DNA from 4 places in the Actinoplanes sp. 13 genome. Region 3 is predicted to be linked to each of the others. Evidence: riboswitches for the same ligand, from Rfam matches in the RefSeq annotation. Region 3 holds a riboswitch; each other region holds the start of a gene.

Region 1 (3,425 bases), on a different contig from region 3:
GCGGTCCAGGCCCTCACGGACATCGCCGCGCAATGTCGCGAGCGTGGCGACCGGGTGGCCGGCATCGGGCTCAGCGCCTTCCTGCACGCGCTGGTCCCGATGGACGGCGACGGCCGCCCGCTCGGCCCGGTGATCACCTGGGCGGACGGGCGATCGGCCGAGCAGTGGGAGCGCATCGTGGCCGACGGCGCGGGCAAGGTGCTGCAGGCGCGCACCGGCACACCGGTGCACCCGATGTCGCCGATGACCAAGCTGGCCTGGTGGTCCGCCACCGACCCGGACACGCTGCGCGGCACGCCGCGCTGGGGCGGCGTCAAGGAGCTGCTGCTCGCCGCGCTGAGCGACGCGCCGTTCCTCGTCGACCTGTCGGTCGCCTCGGGCACCGGCCTCTACGACATCCACTCCAGGCGGTGGGACGACGAGGCTCTGAAGATCTCGGGGGTACGACCTGAGCAACTCGCCGAGGTCGTGCCGACCACCTCCCGCCTGCGCCTGCGCCCGGAGATCGCCTCCGCCGCGGGGCTGCCCGCGGACACCCCACTGATCATCGGCGCCGCCGACGGGCCGCTCGCCAACCTCGGGGTCGGCGCCACCCCGCCCGGCGTGGCGGCGGTCTCGCTCGGCACCAGCGGCGCCCTGCGCACGCTCGTCGACCGGCCCACTACCGACGCCGCCGGCCGGCTGTTCTGCTACGCCCTCACCGAGGACCGCTGGGTGATCGGTGGCGCCGTCAACAACGCCGGCTCGGTGGTGCGCTGGGCCGCCCACGCCATGACCGAGGCCGGGGCGGCCGGTGAGGCGGCCGACGACCGCGACGCCGACCTGCTCCGCGAGGCGGCCGAGGTGGAGCCCGGCAGCGAGGGCCTGCTCTGCCTGCCATACCTGCTGGGCGAACGGGCCCCGTGGTGGCGGCCCGGGATGCGCGGCGCCTATCTGGGGCTGCGCCGCGAGCACGGCCGGCCGCACCTGGTCCGGGCCGCCGTCGAGGGCGTCTGCCAGCAGCTGGCCCTGGTCCGTGACTCGTTCGACGCGGAGGGGCACCCGATCACCGAGATCCGGGCCACCGGCGGGGCGGTCGCCTCCGACCTGTGGGTCGATGTGCTGGCCGCGGCGATGGACCTGCCGGTCGCGGTGGCCGACACTCCGGAGGGCACCGGGCTGGGTGCCTGCCTGCTGGCCTGGCACGCCCTCGGGTCACTGCCCGACCTGGACCAGGCGGCCGCGCTGGTGCCGGCCCGCGAGCCGGTGCAGCCGGACCCGGTGGCGGCCGAGCTCTACCAACGGTGGCGGCCGTTGGTGGAGCGTTCCGCGCTGGCGGTGCTGGACGTGGTCACCGAGTTGGACCGGCTCGCCCCGGAGCCGCTGCCGAGCACCGAGAAGGCCGTCGGCCGAGGAGCCTGACCCGCACCCCCGTGTGTGAAGTTGCGGTCCGATTCGAGCCGCCGTGGTGGCCCGGTTGTGTGTGAAGTTGCGGTCCGATTCGAGCCGCAACTCCACACACCGGGGCGGGGTGACGGAACCCGCGTTGACGGGCGGCCCGGCGGTAGGAAAGAGTGACCGGCGAGCGGTTGCGGAGGAACCCGGTGCGAGTCCGGGACGGTCCCGCCACTGTGACCGGGGAGCGACCCGCTACCCAGCGCCACGGCCTGCGACGGCCGGAAGGCGAGCGGGAGACGTCGATCCGGGAGTCAGGAGACTCCGGCCGCTCGTGCCAACCGACGCGCGGGCGTGGACACCCGCCGGAAGGGATCTCCGTGACGAGTCCGTACCCGTTCTCGGCCGTGGTCGGCCTCGACGACCTGCGCCTGGCGCTCCTGCTCACCGCCGTCTCACCCGCCGTCGGCGGGGTGCTGGTGCGCGGCGAGAAGGGCACCGCCAAGAGCACCGTCGTCCGTGCCCTCGCCGCCCTGCTGCCCGAGGTCACGGTGGTGCCGGGCTGCCGGTTCGCCTGCGACCCCGGCGCACCCGACCCGGGCTGCCCGGACGGCCCGCACCCGGCGGCCGGGCCGGCCGCCGCGCGACCCGCCACCCTGGTGGAGCTGCCCGTCGGCGCCACCGAGGACCGGGTGGTCGGCACGCTGGACCTGCAGCGCGCGCTCAGCGACGGGGTCAAGGCCTACGAGCCCGGCCTGCTCGCCGCCGCCCACCGCGGCGTGCTCTACGTCGACGAGGTCAACCTGCTTCCCGACCACCTGGTCGACCTGCTGCTGGACGCCGCCGCGATGGGCCGCGCGCACGTCGAGCGCGACGGCGTCTCGGTCAAGCACGCCGCCCGGTTCCTGCTGGTCGGCACCATGAACCCGGAGGAGGGCGAGCCGCGCCCGCAGCTCGTCGACCGGTTCGGCCTGGTGGTCACGGTGGCCGCGCCCCGCGACGCGGCGCTGCGCGCCGAGGTGGTGCGCCGCCGCCTCGCCTACGAGTTGGATCCCGCCGGTTTCGCGACCCGCTTCACCGGCGCCGAGCGTGACCTCGCCGCCCGGATCGCCGCGGCCCGCGCCCAGCTGCCGTCGGTCACCCTGCCCGACACCGAGCTCGACCGGATCGCCCGGGTGTGCCTCGCCTACGGCGTCGACGGGATGCGCGCCGACATCGTGGTGGCCCGCTGCGCGGTGGCGCTGGCAGCCTGGCACGGCCGGACCGTGGTCACCGCGGACGACGTGCGCGACGCCGCCCGCCTGGCCCTGCCGCACCGCCGCCGCACCGATCCGCTGGATCCGCCCGGCACCGATGAGCAGAAGCTGGAGGAGGCCCTCGCCGAGGCCGAACGCCAGGCCGAGGAGGACCGGGCCGAGCAGGAACGCCAGACCGCGGACGCCGACCGTGACGCCGCCGACCCGGCTGCCGGCTCGGACGCCGCCGGTCCGGACGGCAACCCGAACGGCTCGGCGGAACACGGCGACGATCCTGACGGTGACGGACCGCCTGACGGCGGGGGCGGAGGCGGCCGGCGAGGTCCGCGCGACGGTGGCGGGCCACGGGGCGCAGGCTCCCCCGACGGGGGTACGGACGTGAGCACACCGCCGTCCAACGGCTCGGCCCCGTCGGACGCGGACGCCGGCCAGCCGTCCACAGTGGGCGCCGTGGCCGGTGCCGGAGCCGCCTACCGCACCCGCACGCTGCGCGTGTCCCGTCGTGGCGAGGGTGGTCACGCGGGTCGTCGCTCGCCGGCGCTGGCCCGTCGCGGCCGTGTCGTGGGCAGCCGGGTGCCGCAGGGCAAGCTCTCCGGAGCGCCCCATCTCTTCGCCACGTTGCGCGCGGCGCTGGATCGGGGCGTGCTGGATCGGGGCGTGCTGGATCGGGGTGCGCTGGACCGAGGCACGTTGGATCGGGGTGCGCTGGATCGGGGCGCGCCGGATCAGGGTGCGCTGGACCGCCGTGCGGCGGCGGGGACTGAGCGGGCGGGCCGGCTTTTCCAGGTGTCGCCA
Region 2 (3,425 bases), on a different contig from region 3:
AGGTCCGCGACATGCTGGCCGAGGCGGTCGAGTGTGAGGTCCAGTTCGCGGCGGACCTGCTGGAGCAGGGCGTCTCCGGGATGTCGCTGACTGACATGCGGGAGTACCTGCAGCACGTCGCGGACCGGCGGTTGCAGGCGCTGGGGATCGAGCCGGTCTACGGCAGCAAGAACCCGTTCGCGTTCATGGAGCTGCAGGACGTGCAGGAGTTGTCGAACTTCTTCGAGCGGCGGGTCTCGGCCTATCAGGTCGGCGTGACCGGCTCCGTCAGCTTCGACGACGACTTCTGACGCACCGTTGTGGTGACTTGGGGTCCCGTGCGCACCCCAAGTCACCACACTCGCGGGCCGGAGCGCGATCAGTGTGTGAAGTTCGGGTCCGATACGGACCCGAACTTCACACACTGGTTTGCGGGACGGGCGCGGGCTCGGCGTGGGTGGTGCGCGGGGTGAGCAAGGCGGCGTACGCCAGGCCCAGCACGGTCCACAGCACCGCCTGCACGCCGAGCGACGTGATCCGGAAGTCCCACAGCAGCGCCGGCGGGAACGTCGCCGGCACCTCGTTGATGCGGGGCAGCAGCAGGTAGGCGACCGCGACCACGACCAGGAAGCCGGCCACGGCCGCGGCGGCCCGCCGCGACTCGGTCCGCTGGGTGCGCGCGGCGATCACCGCGGCCCAGACCGCGACCAGCCCGAGCACCAGCACCGCCAGATAGCTCCAGGTGCGCTGGTTGATGGTGGCCGGGTCGCCGACCGCGGGCGGGTTCGGCGGATATTTTGCGAACGGCACGAGCACCGCGCCGAGCAGCGCCGAGCCGGCCAGCTGGAGCGCGGCCCGGCTGTCGCTGCGGGTCCGCAGCCGGCCCCGCAGCAGCGCGAACGCGACGGCGAGGATACCGCCGACGGCCACCCCGTAGAGCGTGGTGGCCAGCACCAGACCGGCTTTCTGCCCGCCCCGGCTGACCAAGGGCTCCCCGTCGTGGTGGCCGGCGTCGCCGGACGCGTGCGCGGCGGCCTCCTCGATCGCGATGGCCGCCTCCACGTGCGGCTCCCCGAACACGAACGCGAAACCGCCGGCCAGCAGCCCGGCGATCAGCCCGGCGAGCAGGCCGCGAAGCAGGAGGGAGCCGAATCGGTGGGTCAGTGGCACGGAACGCCCAGCAGGTGCCGGCCGTCGTGCATCAGTTCGTGCAGGAACATGCCGCTCTGCGAGACGGCGCCGTTGTCGAAGGCGACCAGGTAGGCCAGCAGCAGCATCGTGGCGACGACCCCGGCTGCGGTGCCGGCGAGGCGGCGGGAGATCGCCGGGGCGGCGGTGGGCCGGGCGGATCGAACGTCGGACATGAAGACCAGACCTCCTACGGGATGACGCGTCCCGTTCGTGGGGCTGCGGCAGGCGAGCTTCCTGACTCCCGGCCCAGGACTGGACCGGTCACAGTGGCGCGACCGCACCGGACTCTCACCGGTTTCCCTCGCGTTGCCGCAGATGACTGACCTCAACCTAGTTGCCACCGCCGCATCGGCACAACGGTCAGCCCCGGTCCGCCATGGTCGTCTTCGTCTCTTCCGGACAACCGGCCGGCGGCTGATGCGAAGGTCATAAAAATGCGCCGCCGAGGATGGCCCTCGGCGGCGCGGACGTGCGGGGGGTGCGGTGATCAGGCGGCGCCGTCGATGTGGCGGCGGAGCTTGACCAGGGCCTTGGAGAGCAGCCGGGACACGTGCATCTGCGAGATCCCGATCTGCTGCGCGATCTCCGACTGGGTCAGGTTGCCGTAGAAGCGCAGGCTCACGATCTTCTGCTCGCGCTCGTCCAGGGTGGCCAGGGCCGGCCCGAGCGAGACGCGCAGTTCGGCCAGCTCGAAGCCGTTGTCCTGCTCGCCGAGGGTGTCGCCGAGCGTGGTGCTGCCCTCGGCGTTGGCCGGGGTGGAGAGGCTGGTGGAGTTGTAGGCGCGGGCGCCCTCCAGGCCCTCCAGCACCTCTTCCTCGGAGATGCCGAGGTGGGCGGCGATGTCCGCGACGGTGGCGGAGCGGCCCAGGGTGTGCGCGAGGTCGTTGTTCGCCGCGGTGATCGCCAGGCGCAGCTCCTGCAGCCGGCGGGGCACGCGGATGGACCAGGTGCGGTCGCGGAAGTGCCGCTTGAGCTCGCCGACGATGGTCGGGATCGCGAAGCCGGCGAAGTCGACGCCGCGGTCGGCCTCGAAGCGGTCCACCGCCTTGATCAGGCCCATCACGGCGACCTGCTGGAGGTCGTCGACCGGCTCGCCGCGGCCGGCGTAGCGGTTGGCCAGGTGGCGGGCCAGCGGCAGCCACGCCTCGATCGCCTCGTCGCGGACCCGGGGCCGGGACGGGTGGTCGGCGGGCAGTGCCGCCATCGCAGCGATCAATTCGCTTGCCGCATCGGTGGTCCTGGTGGAGTCGGACGTGCGGCTTGCGGAAACAGCGACGGCGGTCATGGGGCTCCTAGCTTCTGCCTTGCGATGCACTTGCCTTGCGATGCGTGGCACCCCTAGTGCCCAACTCCCCGCGCGTCCTAAACAAAAAAGATCCGGAACGGCCCCGAGGGGTCAGCGGCGCGGTTCCCAGCGGAACATCCGGGCGGCCAGCGCCACCGCCACCACGACCCAGCTGAACGTCGGGGCCAGCAGCAACAGCGAGTCGCCGATCGCGGCACCGCCGTTCCAGGCGTTCATCACCAGCTCGGTGGCCGAGCCGCCGGGCAGCAGCCGCTTCAGCAGGGTGAGCTCCGCGGTGCCGCTGATGCCCACCCAGCTGACCACCGCGATGACGCCGAGGCTGACCGGCAGCGTGGTCACCTGGGCGTGCTCCGGCGAGTTGGTGAGACCGGCGGTGGCCAGCGCCAGGCCTACCATCATGGCGATCATGGCGAGGACCGCGGCGCCCATCAGCGGCACGTTGTCCGGCCGGTCGGCGACCGTGGCCAGCACGGTGAGGATGGTCACCACCTGCACCAGCGCCAGGACGGTGACCGGCAGGAGCAGCCCGACGAGGATCTGCCGGTCGCCGGCGGCGGTGGACCGCAGCCGCTTGAGGAAGAGGTTCTGCCGACGGGTGGCCAGCGTGGTCACCGCGGTGGTGTAGAGCCCGAACGCCCCGATCGTGAACATCACGATCGCCGCGATGTAGCCGAGGCTGGCGGCCGACGCGAAGATCTCATGCCGGTAGACGAAGAACGCGCTGACCGCGATCGGCATGATCAGGCTGGTGACCAGCACCAGGCGGTTCCGGAAGATCTGGCGCAGCTCGCTGAGCGCGATGGTGAGCATGGTGGTTCCCTTTCAGGCGGTGATGGCGCGGAAGACGTCGTCCAGCCGGGTCGGCCCGGCAGTGAGCTCGGTGAGCTCCACACCGTGGTCCTCGGCCCAGCCGAGCAGCACGTGCAGGTCCTTCTGCAGGGTGAAGGTC
Region 3 (3,425 bases):
ACGTGCACGGTCATCCGGGCACCACCCAGCAGGTGCGGGTCATGCCGGCACCGCCCGGCTGGTGCGCAGGACAAGGATGAAGAAGGGCGCGCCGAGGAACGCGGTGACCACGCCGATCGGGATCTCCGCTTCGCCGCCCGCGGTCCGCGCCAGCAGGTCGGTCAAGGTCAGGAACGCGGCTCCGTACAGCAGCGAGAGCGGCAGCAACGACCGGTAACTGGGCCCGGTCAACAGGCGGATCGTGTGCGGCACGATGATCCCGACGAAACCGATCAGCCCGGAGACCGAGACGGCCGCCGCGGTGCCCAGGGACGCGGCGATGATCAGCAGGTACCGGCTGCGCTGCGGATGCAGGCCCAGGCTTTTCGCCTCGGCGTCGCCGACCGCCAGCACGTCCAGTTCGCGGCGCCGGGTCAGCACGATCACCCCGGTGATCACCACGTACGGCAGGATCACCAGCACGTCGTGCCAGCCCGCGGTGGCGAGCCGGCCGAGCAGCCAGGAGTAGACCAGCTGCAACGACTCGACGTTGCGTTGCAGCAGATAGGTCTGCGCCGCGGAGAGGAACGCGGAGACCGCCACCCCGGCCAGGATCAGCGAGGCCGGCGACCGTTCGCGGCCGCCGGCCGCCCCGAGCAACCAGGTGAGCGTCACCGCGATGATCGCCCCGGCGAAGGCGGCCGCGGGCACGCCGATCGGCAGCTCGGTCGGCACGGCCGCACCCAGCACGATGACCGCGGTGACGCCGAGGCCGGCGCCGGCCGCCACGCCGAGCAGGTGCGGATCGGCGAGCGGGTTGCGGAACGCGCCCTGATAGGCGGCGCCGGCCAGCGCCAGCATCGCCCCGACCAGCAGCCCGAGCACCACGCGCGGCAGGCGCAGCTGGAGCAGGATCGAGATCTCCCGCTCGGTCAGGCCGCTGTCCAGGCGTACCCCGGGAAGTTGATTGATCATCTCCAGCGCGACGCCGCCGGGCGGCAGCGGCACCGTCCCGAACGCACATCCGGCGATCGCCGCGACCAGCACGGTCAGCACGCCGGCCGCGAGCCAGGCCGGGCGCAGGCCGGCCGGCCTGCGCCGATCCGTCATGAGGGAACCTTGCCCACCGAATCCGCGACGGCCTGGACGAGATCGACGGTACGCGGGCCCCAGCGCGACGCGATGTCGTCGTCGAGCGGGTAGACCTGTCCCTTCTGGACCGCGGTGACCGCCGACCAGCCGCTGCGCGCCTTCACCGTGTCGGCGGACTGCTTGCAGCACTTCACGTCGGCCAGGAAGATCGTGTCCGGGTTCGCCTTGACCAGCGCCTCCTGCGCCATCTGCGGGTACCCGCCGAGCGCGCCGTCCGGATCGGCGGAATCGGCCACATTGGTCATGCCGAAGAGGGTGAAGACCGAACCGACGAAGGTCTTCGAGGTGGCGGTGTAGAGATCCGGGCTCAGTTCGTAGTAATAGCTGAGCGGCTTGCTCCGGGCGGGCACGGTCTTGACGATCCCGTCGATCTTCGCCGCCATGTCCGCGCTGACCTTCTCGGCCTCGGCCCGGTGACCGGTCAGCGTGCCGAGGTCGCCGATCTGCTGGTACGTGTCGTCCAACGATTTCGCGGCCGGGGTCAGGAGCACCGGAATATCCAGCTTGTCGAGTTGGGACACGATGTTGTCGGTGTCGTTGGAGAGCACCACGAGATCCGGGTCCTTCGCGGCGACCGCTTCAGCGTTCGGCTTGAAACCGGAGAGATCGGTCCGGGGCGCCTCGGCCGGGAAGCTCGACTGGTCGTCCACGGCTGTGACCTGCGGCCCCGCGCCGATCGCGAAGAGCATCTCGGTGGCGGTCGGGCTGAGCGAGACGATCTTGTCGGGCCGGGCGCCGAGAGTCACCGTTCCCACCGTGACCGGGTACGACGCACCGGCACCGGGTGCGGTGGCGGTGGGCTCCTGGCTGTCGCCGGCGCATCCGCCGAGCATCAGTACGGTGACCGCCGCAGCGGTGCTGAGCAGGCGTTTCATAGGTCCTCCTGTCGGCCGGGCTTGTGGTGCTTCGCCGACAGGAGCCAACGCCGGCCCCGCCCGCGAGGCGCCCCTCCCCGGGAGCGCTGAATCGCGACCGGCGCCCAGGCGACCTGGCTAGACCTCGAGAACGAGGGATCACAGTTGCGGGACAGCTCCGGTTTCTCACCGGCTTCGCTGCGGCGCGGTCAAGGAAACGCTAACCCACCGACCGGCCGCGGCGACATCTGCCCGTCTAGCCGATCCGTACGATTCGTCCTTCGACGGAATCCCGGCCGAACGTGCCCCAGTGCCGGGAATCTTGCGCGACGTCACGATTGTCGCCGAGGACATAGACCCCGCCGGCGACGACTGTGACCGGATCACATTCGGTCCGGGTTTCGGCGGCCAGGTAAGGCTCGTCGATCGGGGCGCCGTCGCGGAACACCCGGCCGTCCCGGCACTCGATCCGGTCGCCGGAGATGCCGATCACCCGTCGCTCGGTGGTGAACCCCGGTGTGCCGGGGACCGGGAGCACCACGATGTCACCCCGGTCGATGCCGGTCAGCCGGAAGGTGACCTTGTCCAGCACGTGCCGGCTGGCGGCGTCCATGGTGGGCTCCATGCCGGAACTGGGCACGTACTGCACGGTCAGCGCGAACTGGTCGATCAGCACGGCGGCGACGGCGAGAGACGCCGCCGCGGTGGCCAACTTCATGGGGGTACGCACGGACGCGTACCGCTCGCGGCCGGCCACCCGCAGGCCGCCCACGGCCCAGCGCAGCGCAGCGCGATTGCCGCTGATCTGATCGAACTCAGCCAGCACCGCTTCACCCCACGGTCCGCCGCGATTCCGGCGGCCGCGGACCGCGAAGGTGAGCAGGCGGCGGGTGGCGGCCCGGACCCGACCGTCGGCGGCGCTCATGCCGGCCGCACCCTGGACGCCGCTCCGGTCCTGCGGGACTTCGCCGCCGCCTCGGCCAGACGGGCCTTGGCCAGGGCGATCCCATCGCCGGTGAGCCGATAGGTATGCCGGGGTGGACGGCCGGGCTGGTCGGACGGCTCCCAGCCGGCCTCCAGGAGCCGTTGCTCCGACAGGCGCATGAGGATCGGGTAGAGGGTGCCGGAGGCGAGGCCGGTCTCACGGCTCAGGTCGTAGCCGTATCGCCAGGTCGCCGGTTGCTCGAGAAGGGCCTCGAAGAGCAGCAGGGTCTGCGGAGAGGCGTGCGGTGTTCGCGGCATACAGAAAGTCTACATAACTAGACTTACATGCGGTCAACAGTGCTTGTGGGTTGTTCGCGGGAAGCTCGGCCGCGACCGGGTCAGGCGGAACCGGTCTTCTTGACGGGCTTGGCGGTGGCCACCCGGTCGCCGGCGGCAGCCGCGTCCTCGTCACCGGCCAGCGCCGACCGCAGGCGCTCCTTCTCCGCCGCGCGGCGC
Region 4 (3,425 bases), on a different contig from region 3:
GGGTCGTGTCTGACGACCGCGCTGGGGAGGCGCTGCGGGCGGCCGCCCGGTTCGGGGCCTATTTCGCGTGGGAGCGCTACGACGGCGGGGCCGGGTGGCGGCCGCTGCGAGAGCTGTTCGACGCCGAGGTGATCGCGGAACGGGTCGGCGCGGGGCGGGAGACGCTGGCGCGGATGGGTGGGCTCGATCCGGGTGAGCTCGAGGAGCGGGCGGTCGCTTCGACGATCTTTCTGGGGCTCGCCTCGCGCCTGCTGTCGCCGCTGGTCGCCGCGGTGGCCGTCACCGGTGTGCTGCCGCTGCCGGATGCGGACCGGATGTGGTGGCGGCCGGTCGGGAGCGGGCCGGTGCCGATCGCCTGGCGGGACCTGGGCGCGGTCGGCGGGCAGCAGCCGGCGGAGGTGTTCCGGCGGCAGGTCGAGCCTCTGCTGGAGGTGTTCCGCGAGCGGTTCGTGCTGTCGCCGCAGGTGTTGTGGGGCAACGTGGCGTCGGCGCTGGGCGGGGCGGCCGGCATGATCGCCGACGCGGAGCCCGGGGTGGCGGAGCGGGCCGCGGCGGTCGTGGCGGCGGCGCTGCAGGTGCCGCCCCTGCGGGGGGCCGCGGATCTCATCCGGCCGGATCCCGCGCGGGAACGCTGGTTCCTGGTGCGCCGCAACTGCTGTCTGTACTACCGGATTCCGGGCGGCGGCACCTGCGGCGACTGTGTGCTCACCCCGGAGGACGCGCGCCGTCGCACGTGGGCGGCGGTGCTGGCGCGGGGACCGGCGTGAACGGGTCGTCCGGTCGTACCCGCAGAATGGTTTTGGCGAAAGAGGTCGAGTGGGCGAGAACAGCCTTGCCGGTTGCACGGTGACGGTGTGCCGGGACTGTTGCTGCGGCAGCGTGGGGAAACATCCGGCGGTGGATCACGCCGGGCAGGTGGAGCGGTTGCGGGAGGCGATGGGTGCGGATCATCGGGTACGCACCAGCCTGTGCCTGGACGCATGCGCGCAGTCGAACGTCGTGGTCGTGCATCCGGCGCCGGCCGCACGCAGGCGGGGCGCTCGTCCGGTGTGGTTCGGGCTGGTCCTCGACGACGTGATCGTCACCGACATCGCTGCCTGGGTGCGCGACGGCGGGCCGGGTATCGCCACGATGCCCGCGCCGCTGACGCTCTCGGTCATCCGGGCGCCGGCAGGTCAGTCCGGGTGATCTTCGTCCGACACACCATGTGGGTATGACTTTTCCGTAGCCACCCAGATATGGTGTGCCACGCAGCTGGTTCGACCGGCCCTGTCAACGGGCCGGCCGAGGCAACAGGGAACCCGGTGGGAAACCGGGACTGCCCCGCAGCGGTGAGTGGGAACGACAGCCGTCATGAAGCACTGGGCGCGAGCCTGGGAAGCGACGGCCAGTAGGAGCGAGCAGGACGCCCACGAGTCCGAAGACCTGCCAGCGCGCCGCACGCACCGCGTGTGGCGGTCGAAGGCCGCGTGGGACGGCCGACGCCAGTTCGGCCCCGGCTGCCCGCGTGCGCCGGGGACGGTGGTGTCTGCCTCCCGCGTGCTCGCGAGGAGAGGGCATGACACTCACACCGGACAAAACCGTGCTGCCGGAGCAGCGCCGGCACGCGATGCGGGTGCGCAAACGCAACGGCGACCTGGAGCCGGTCGACGTCAACAAGATCGTCAAGGCGGTCGAGCGGTGGGTCGCCGACCTGGACGAGGTGGACCCGCTGCGGGTGGCCACCCGGACGATCAGCGGCCTCTACGACGGCGCGACCACCGCCGAGCTGGACAAACTGTCGATCCAGACGGCCGCCGAACTGATCGGCGAGGAGCCGCAGTACTCCAAGTTGGCCGCGCGGCTGCTCGCCGCGTGCGTCGACGAGGAGGTCCGGGAGCAGGGCGTCACCAGCTTCAGCGAGTCGATCCGCCTGGGACACGCGCAGGGCCTGATCGGTGACGGCACCGCGGAGTTCGTCGCGGCCCACGCCACGGTGCTGGACGCGGCTGTGGACGTGGACGGTGACCTGCGGTTCGAGTACTTCGGCCTGCGCACGGTCGCCGACCGGTACCTGCTGCGGCACCCCACCACCCGGGCCGTCATCGAGACACCGCAGCACTGGCTGATGCGGGTCGCCTGCGGCCTGTCGCAGAACGCCGCGGAGGCCACCGGGTTCTACCGGCTGATGTCGTCGCTGGCGTACCTGCCCAGCTCACCGACGCTGTTCAACTCCGGCACCCGGCACACCCAGATGTCGTCGTGCTTCCTGGTCGACTCGCCGAAGGACGAGCTCGACTCGATCTACGAGCGGTACCACCAGGTCGCGAAGCTGTCGAAGTTCTCCGGCGGCATCGGCATCTCGTGGAGCCGGGTCCGCGGGCGCGGCGCCCTCATCCGGGGCACCAACGGCAAGTCGAACGGCATCGTGCCGTTCCTGAAGACCCTGGACGCCGGGGTGGCGGCGGTCAACCAGGGCGGCCGGCGCAAGGGGGCGGCCTGCGTCTATCTGGAGCCGTGGCACCCGGACGTCGAGGAGTTCCTGGAACTGCGGGACAACACCGGCGAGGAGTCCCGGCGCACGCACAACCTGAACCTGGCGAACTGGATCCCGGACGAGTTCATGCGCCGGGTCGAGGCGGACGGCGAGTGGTCGCTGATCGACCCGTCGGACGCGCCGGAACTGCCCGACCTGTACGGCGCGGAGTTCGACGAGGCCTACCGGCGTGCCGAGAAGAAGGCGGTGCGGACGGTCAAGGCCCGCGACCTCTACGGCCGGATGATGCGCACGCTGGCGCAGACCGGCAACGGCTGGATGACGTTCAAGGACCGCTCCAACGCGCTGTCGAACCAGACCGGCACTGCCGGCAACGTGATCCACCTGTCGAACCTGTGCACCGAGATCCTCGAGGTGAACTCCGACGACGAGACCGCGGTCTGCAACCTGGGCTCGATCAACCTGGGCGCGCACACCACCGCCGGCGGGGTGGACTGGGAGAAGCTGCGCGCGACTGTGCGTACCGCGGTGGTCTTCCTGGACCGGGTGATCGACATCAACTACTACCCGGCGCGGCAGGCGGCCGCGTCCAACCCGCGCTGGCGCCCGGTCGGCCTCGGGCTGATGGGACTGCAGGACGCGTTCTTCACGCTGCGGCTGCCGTTCGACTCCGCGGCGGCGCGCGAGCTGTCCACCCGGGTGCAGGAGGAGATCTTCCTGACCGCCCTGGAGGCCTCCGCCGCGCTCGCCGAGCAGTTCGGCCCGCACCCGGCATATCCCGAGACCCGGGCCGCCAAGGGTGAGCTGCACCCGGACCTCTGGGGTGCGACGGTCTCGCAGACGGAACGCTGGGCCGCGCTGCGCACCCGGATCGCGGCGCACGGGCTGCGCAACTCGCTGCTGGTCGCGATCGCCCCGACGGCGACGATCGCCTCCGTCGCCGGCTGCT

What was found. Region 3 has a riboswitch for cobalamin ahead of AC0NH5_RS22905 (ABC transporter substrate-binding protein). Riboswitches for the same ligand answer to the same signal wherever they lie in the genome.
Region 1: another riboswitch for cobalamin. It lies ahead of AC0NH5_RS36895 (VWA domain-containing protein); the one in region 3 lies ahead of AC0NH5_RS22905 (ABC transporter substrate-binding protein).
Region 2: another riboswitch for cobalamin. It lies ahead of AC0NH5_RS39130 (CbtB domain-containing protein); the one in region 3 lies ahead of AC0NH5_RS22905 (ABC transporter substrate-binding protein).
Region 4: another riboswitch for cobalamin. It lies ahead of AC0NH5_RS39115 (ribonucleoside-diphosphate reductase subunit alpha); the one in region 3 lies ahead of AC0NH5_RS22905 (ABC transporter substrate-binding protein).

What each region holds. Positions count from the first base shown of each region.
Region 1 covers NZ_JBVYOQ010000032.1:62,732-66,156, forward strand. Annotated here, with positions in the region: gene AC0NH5_RS36890 (gluconokinase) at 1-1,401, shown strand, start outside; cobalamin riboswitch at 1,575-1,698, shown strand; gene AC0NH5_RS36895 (VWA domain-containing protein) at 1,755-3,425, shown strand, end outside.
Region 2 covers NZ_JBVYOQ010000038.1:31,711-35,135, forward strand. Annotated here, with positions in the region: gene AC0NH5_RS39120 (ribonucleotide-diphosphate reductase subunit beta) at 1-290, shown strand, start outside; gene AC0NH5_RS39125 (CbtA family protein) at 397-1,149, opposite strand; gene AC0NH5_RS39130 (CbtB domain-containing protein) at 1,140-1,343, opposite strand; cobalamin riboswitch at 1,378-1,509, opposite strand; gene AC0NH5_RS39135 (SigB/SigF/SigG family RNA polymerase sigma factor) at 1,658-2,455, opposite strand; gene AC0NH5_RS39140 (hypothetical protein) at 2,567-3,286, opposite strand; gene AC0NH5_RS39145 (ABC transporter ATP-binding protein) at 3,299-3,425, opposite strand, start outside.
Region 3 covers NZ_JBVYOQ010000012.1:4,517-7,941, reverse strand. Annotated here, with positions in the region: gene AC0NH5_RS22915 (ABC transporter ATP-binding protein) at 1-14, opposite strand, end outside; gene AC0NH5_RS22910 (FecCD family ABC transporter permease) at 40-1,089, opposite strand; gene AC0NH5_RS22905 (ABC transporter substrate-binding protein) at 1,086-2,006, opposite strand; cobalamin riboswitch at 2,089-2,237, opposite strand; gene lepB (signal peptidase I) at 2,242-2,910, opposite strand; gene AC0NH5_RS22895 (PadR family transcriptional regulator) at 2,907-3,227, opposite strand; gene AC0NH5_RS22890 (DUF4229 domain-containing protein) at 3,308-3,425, opposite strand, start outside.
Region 4 covers NZ_JBVYOQ010000038.1:27,093-30,517, forward strand. Annotated here, with positions in the region: gene AC0NH5_RS39100 (phosphotransferase) at 1-13, shown strand, start outside; gene AC0NH5_RS39105 ((2Fe-2S)-binding protein) at 6-767, shown strand; gene AC0NH5_RS39110 (hypothetical protein) at 847-1,188, shown strand; cobalamin riboswitch at 1,238-1,447, shown strand; gene AC0NH5_RS39115 (ribonucleoside-diphosphate reductase subunit alpha) at 1,559-3,425, shown strand, end outside.